Regions from separate parts of the Oceanobacillus sp. FSL K6-2867 genome, predicted to be linked through region 1. Evidence: riboswitches for the same ligand, from Rfam matches in the RefSeq annotation. Region 1 holds a riboswitch; the other holds the start of a gene.
The links. Region 1 has a riboswitch for S-adenosylmethionine ahead of NSQ77_RS09085 (sodium:solute symporter family protein). Riboswitches for the same ligand answer to the same signal wherever they lie in the genome.

Region 1 (3,434 bases):
TAGAATCCTTTAATCTATTTTTATATACTGCTGTAAACGCCCTAATGGTTAATACAAAGACACCAATCAAGGCAACGAAAGCAGTGATAATTAAATCCATACTTATTCTACCTCCATTCCCAACTAACACTTTTACTTATTACTTTTCATTGCGATAAATCGTCTATACCCCTATTTACTGAACGATAAACTTTCTATCTATTTAGAAATTTTATCATGTTAGTTTCTTAACTGTTGGAAGCAACGTATTCCTGCTCCTCTAAAACTACTGCTCCTCGCTCCTCTAATCTCACAAACCGTATAGCCGCTATGAAATAACTCAATACAGCTACAAACATAAACAGCCCAAACAATCCATTATTATACGCCTGTTCAAAATATAAAATATTCACCAGTGTAAAAATAACTCCTCCAGTTAACCCCACGTAACCAAAGCGATCTGTTTTTCGCAATGTTAGATTCGTTCTTCTATTAGCCAGTGTTACCAACGTAATTGTCAGGATATTAATCGAGCTTCCAATCCAAACTGGGTGTATGTTTAAATAAAATTCCTGTGGATGCCAGCCGCCCAGGTAATACCATAACAGACCACTAGAAAACCCTGTGAACAATGAAGCGACAACAGCTCGCTTTGTTACTACAGGCCAGAATAGCGCAGCTACTACTGGTGCAAACGTTGCACTGTTTCGTATCGTCCAAGCAAATACATTCCACCATGCGGATTGCTCTGTTCGCAATAAGCCAAAAGCAATCATCAGACCAGTTAAAAGCAGCAGCGAGATTTTCGTATATTTAATAAGCTGATCTCCTGTTGCATTTGGTTTAATCGCACTTCCTACATCACGCCCAAGACTTGTCGCACCTGAGAACTGACATGGACCACCCCACCCAAGTGCACAGCCCCATACACCAAGGAAAAACAAACCTACCAATGGAGCAGGCAATACTTCCATCAGATACTGCGGAATCGCAATAAGTCCAGTGGATGCATTCGGCACAACGGTAGCAGCAGATATTCCGAAGATAACTCCACCGACTATAAATGGAATCGCCATGAATCCTGCCATGACAAGTCCTTTTTGACCCTCTTCTGGCGAGCGGGAGGACAATGCCATTTGGAAAGCAGCCTGAGCCAGAATGACGTTTACTAGAAAAGTACCAAACCAAACGACAATCACTTGCAGACCGACACTTCCAAAGTTAAACATTTCTGGACGGTCCATGTTCAATGCAGCTAAACCTGAAAATCCTGGATTGATGAAAAAAGCAATAAGTCCAATCACGATCATTAATCCGAATGCAAACATGTTCATCGTTTGTGTAAAAGCAATGGACCACATGCCCCCAGCTTGCAGATAGATAAAAAGTAAAATAGCAGTAAACGCAACGGATAAGCTTAATGAAATACCTGTAAACACATGAAATGCTGAAGCAAATGCGATTGCAGTGGCAACAGACCACATTGGAAATGCGAATGCTGTTATGGCTCCCGATAAGCCTTTTGCCGTTCTTCCATATGTATCTCCTATCAGGCCAGAAACTGTTACAAGCATCTTTTTCCGGAAAGAACGTATAATCAACAAAGCAATAATAAATATTTGAACCATTTCCGCTACTCCATACCAGATTGCGGAAATACCTGTTAAATAGGATAATTCCAGAATAGAAATGAATGTGGATCCTGAAAATAACCCAGTTATACAAAACGCAACAATCCATTTATTAAAATTCCGATTTCCAACAAAATAACTATCTTTCTTTGTCACACGCCTTTTAGCAATTTGTCCTGCAGTAATTAGTGCAAATGTATATCCTAATGCCAGTATAATTGTCCATACACCATATTCTGTCACAATCAGTCACTCCCTTAATATTTAAATCACCTTATTACAAACCACCAATATTCAATTACAAAGCCAAAACAAAAACCCCCTTCCATAAGAAGAGGGTAGATAAATTCAGGGCACCTCTTCTTATCTTTCAGACCAGTGTCTGATGGAATTGGCACAGTACTCATAAATTGAGCCCGCTGCCGAGGTATCAAAGGGCCATGTCCCTCCACCTCTCTTGATAAGAAGTTCAACTATTCAATTGTATTAAAATTACACCTTAATAACGGAAAAGTCAATATTATTTTAAAATAACATTTACTCAACTCTCTATCATTCGATTGTCACATTACTAAGTAAAGGAAGCTGCTAGATAAAATCCATTTATTTCGCTAATGTTAAAAAAGCAGACCTTTTTACAGGTGCGTTGGTTAAGATAATGACTCGTATTCAGCAGAAAGTTGTAACTATCCTTTCGACAAATGTCTCCCTGAAAATGCAGTTAAACACAGCAGTGGGGATTAATGTCACTTCATTTACAAAGGAAGCAATAACCACCAATAAATTAATAAACATTAGCACCGTTTGCTATCAGTATATTACTTTAAGCGTCAGCATTCTGCACAATTTCATGCATAATGAACAATTTATCCAATTCCAATTTGTTACTTTTCATACTATAGTAATGAATTAAACTTTATGAAAGAGAGGGTAGTTGTATGAAATTATATGTAGACCCAGGCCATGGTGGATCAGATACAGGAGCAAGGGGCAATGGAATAAATGAAAAAGATATTGTTTTAGATATTGCTCTTCGAATTCGTAACATTTTACTAGCTGATTATGAAGATGTTGAAGTACAAATGAGCCGTACAAATGATAGCAGTAAGAGTCTAGAACAGCGAACAAATGAAGCAAATTCTTGGGGAGCTGATTATTACTTGTCTATTCATTGCAATGCCTCTAACGGCTCTGCTAATGGATATGAAGACTATATTCACAGTAGTTTATCCGATTCTTCACAGACTGCTGCATACCGAGCTAGTTTGCATACAGAGATAACTAAAATAAACAGTCTAACAAATCGCGGAAAGAAAAAAGCAAATTTCCATGTTTTACGTGAAACATCAATGCCAGCACTCTTAACAGAAAATGGATTTATTGATAACACACATGACGCAAATTTAATGAAACAATCTTCATGGCGCGAAAATGTTGCACTAGGTCATGTGAACGGCTTAGCGAAAGCGTTTGATCTTCAGAGAAAGGAAAATGATTCTGAAGCCATTTATAAAGTAATAGCTGGTTCCTTCCAATCAAGAGAAAACGCAGATAAAAGAGTAGCTTACTTGGATTCACATTGTATCGAGTCATTTGTTACAACCATTACAGTTTCTGGTGAGCAATGGTACCGTGTTCAAGCTGGTGCTTTTTCGAACCAAAAAAATGCGGAGAGTCGATTGAACGAGGTCAAAAATGCAGGAATTGAAGATGCCTTCATTATTACTGAAAACGAAGAAGATACTTCTGGTTATTCTATATTAGGACAGATTTTTCTAACATCAGAACTAATGGATCAGTGTGTTAAAGATATCCATCCACATG
Region 2 (3,434 bases), 1.8 Mb from region 1:
AATCAGGGATTGGGAAAGTGAATGCGGCAATGGCTACTACCGTCATGCACGAACGGTTCACGCCAACACATGTTATCAACACTGGGTCTGCTGGCGGCTTTGCTAGTAATCTGGAAGTAGGAGACATCATTATTTCGACTGAGGTTGTCCATCATGATGTTGATGTAACTGCCTTTAATTATGAATATGGACAGGTTCCTGGAATGCCTCCAATGTACGAAGCAGATAAAACGCTGGTTGAAAAAGCAGTTGCTGCAGTAAAAAATATGGATATAAATTGTGAGCAAGGAATTATTGCGACTGGAGATTCGTTTATGGAAGATCCCGAACGTGTTGCGTTTGTTCATGGTAAATTCCCGACAATGCTGGCCTCAGAGATGGAAGCAGCAGCTGTTGCTCAGGTTTGTCATCAGTACAACAAGCCATTTGTTATTATTCGCGCACTATCTGATATTGCAGGAAAAAAATCATCCATCTCGTTTGATCAATTTCTTGAAACGGCCGCTAAAAATGCAGCACAACTAATTATTGCTGTAGTCAAAAGCATATAAAAAAACAATTATAAGAAAAGCAAAAGCCCAGAGACAATGATAAATTCATGTTTCTGGGCTTTTTGATAACTTGTAAATTAACCTAATTATTTCGCTCCTTTCGATAGTACTCATGAAACACCTTCATAAGGGCTCTTTTCTCAATTCGTGATACATAGCTGCGCGATATATTCAATTTTTTTGCAATTTCTCGCTGTGTCATTTCATTATAGTCATTTAATCCATAGCGATAAATAATCACTTCCCGTTCTCGTTTATCGAGTACAGAAAAATATTTTTGCATTTTGGCGATTTCCATATTCAATTGGATGTATTCAATTACATTATCATTCTCTGCTTCGAGTATATCAATTAAGCTGATTTCATTGCCTTCTTTGTCCTGGCCAATTGGATCGTGTAATGAAACATCTTTTTTCACCTTTTTCAATGCACGCAGATGCATCAATATTTCGTTTTCTATACAACGAGCAGCATATGTTGCCAATTTCGTTCCCTTATTTGTAGAGAAGCTTTCAACCCCTTTTATAAGACCGATTGTTCCAATGGAAATCAAATCTTCCATATCCTCACCAGTATTTTCAAACTTTTTTACAATGTGAGCAACAAGTCTTAAATTATGTTCAATCAGTTTGTTTCTAGCTGTTTCGTTTCCATTTTGCATTTCCTCAATGTATTTCGCTTCTTCATCAGGGGGTAATGGTTGCGGGAATGCATGATTTTTTACATAAGAAACGAAAAAGAGGGCTTCCTTAATTAGAAGAGCAAGCACAGATAGAATCCCGGACAAACTCAGGTCACCTCCTAAAGAACAATCTGCTTCAAGAATGGGCTTTTGCCTATATAACATCTTTATGAAGCAGTAAGGAGATTCGTGTCTGTCCCAGATAATTAATTATGAAAACGATTTTATTTGATATTAGAGAAACGATTAAAACCCTGATGCATCCTATCAGAATTACATACAGCTGGCGGTTTTTACAGACACAATAACTTATCGCTAGAAGTAACAAACTGCATTGTCAAGATAAAGAAGGAGCGCACTGTGTGGGTACTATTCTTGCTGGTATGTATGCGGGAACTGTGAAAAACAGAAACACAACAGATCGTGGCTGTTTTGAATTGAATAGGGATCTTTAATGGTGTTGATATATTCAAGGCAAAGGATGATGCAGTAGTACAAGAGTATTGGATTATTGGGGCTGCATAGGATTTAGATAAGAATAAGCTTTCTGCATAGCATTTTGGAATCAACTCGTTTCAGTAAAAAGCGGGTAAATAGGACAAAGGAACGTTAATCGACATCATATATCTAACTTTTGTAGTAAATTCAAAAAATATAGTTGACAAGTTCTATTGCCCGGTGTATGATGTGAACAATTCCTACAAATTGAATATGATTTTTCTTATCAAGAGTCAGGGGAGGAACTGGTCCTATGATCCTGCAGCAACCGTTACCAAAATGTAACAAGGTGCTAATTCCAGCAAGCATATGCTTGAAAGATGAGATTAGAGATATAAAACCTCTTCCTCATCGGAAGAGGTTTTTAATTTACTTTAAAGGCAAGTAATATGATAGGAAAAATTATATTTCGATGAATAGGTAAATTTAAATTGAAAAAGGGAGCGAAGAAAATGAGTATAACAAAAACAGATAGCTTGTACAGAAAGGATTACTTTGGAAGGATTCACGAATTAAAGAAACATGCACCCAATGCTTTTGAGTCATTTTTTGCTTTTAATAATCAAGCATTGGCTGAAGGGGAATTATCGGTAAAGGTAAAAGAATTAATTGCAGTTGCTGTGGCGCATATTACCGGGTGTCCGTATTGTATTGATTTACATGTCAAAAATGTGAAAAAACAGAAAGCAAGCAAAGCAGAGGTAGCAGAGGCAATTTTTGTCGCAACAGCATTAAAGGCGGGATCTTCAGCAGCGCATGGAGTAAATGCACTAAATGCTTATGATGAAAACGGGGATGAGGAGCTGTATAAAGCATCCTATTTTAATCGTATAAAGGAATTTTCCAAGTTAAATAAAGAAACATTTAAGGCATTTCTGGATTTTGATCATCAGGCTATAAAAGCAGAAAATCTGAGTGAGAAAGAAAAAGAGTTAATTGCAGTAGCTTGTGCCCATACAACAGGTTGTGCATATTGTATTGATTTGCACACAAAAAATGCGAAAAAAACAGGAGCAAATTTAAATGAGATTTCGGAAGCAATTTTTGTTGCAGTAGCGCTTAAAGCTGGATCAGCAATCGCTCATAGTGTAAACGCATTAAATGCTTACGATGAATAGAAATTGATACCATAAGAGGAGTGTTTCGTTTGAAAAAGCAGATTCATTTGAACGGATTTGTACAAAACTCGCCATCCCCGCATTCCATGGGGTTGTGGAAACATGAGAGAGATAAGGGAGTATTTCATAATCGAATTCATTATTGGACAGAAACAGCACAAGTGCTGGAGCGGGGAAAATTTGATGCCGTTTTTATTGCTGATGTTCTTGGTACGTATTCTGTTTATGGAAACAATCATGATGCTGCGATTAAACATGCTGTGCAATTGCCGGCACATGACCCCTTGATGCCAATATCAGCTATGGCTGCAGCAACGAAGCACATCGGATTTGCCCCGACAATTTCAGCAACCTATGCACAGCCATATGCACTGGCACGTCAGCTTTCAACACTGGACCATTTGACGGAAGGCAGAATTGCTTGGAATGTAGTAACTTCGTATTTAGAGAGTGAGGCAATTAATCTTGGTTTGTCGGGTAGATTACCTAAAAATATACGCTATGACCGTGCTGATGAATTTCTTGAGGTCGTTTACAAGCTATGGGAGCACAGCTGGGATGATGAAGCAGTTGTTTACGACAAGA

Region 2: linked by a shared signal. The riboswitch ahead of NSQ77_RS00305 (carboxymuconolactone decarboxylase family protein) and the one ahead of NSQ77_RS09085 (sodium:solute symporter family protein) in region 1 are both predicted to bind S-adenosylmethionine.

Annotation. Positions count from the first base shown of each region.
Region 1 covers NZ_CP150144.1:1,830,658-1,834,091, forward strand. Annotated here, with positions in the region: gene NSQ77_RS09085 (sodium:solute symporter family protein) at 228-1,853, opposite strand; SAM riboswitch class I at 1,971-2,077, opposite strand; gene NSQ77_RS09090 (N-acetylmuramoyl-L-alanine amidase) at 2,549-3,434, shown strand, end outside.
Region 2 covers NZ_CP150144.1:60,778-64,211, reverse strand. Annotated here, with positions in the region: gene mtnN (5'-methylthioadenosine/S-adenosylhomocysteine nucleosidase) at 1-551, shown strand, start outside; gene sigK (RNA polymerase sporulation sigma factor SigK) at 634-1,338, opposite strand; SAM riboswitch class I at 1,952-2,058, shown strand; gene NSQ77_RS00305 (carboxymuconolactone decarboxylase family protein) at 2,184-2,849, shown strand; gene NSQ77_RS00300 (LLM class flavin-dependent oxidoreductase) at 2,879-3,434, shown strand, end outside.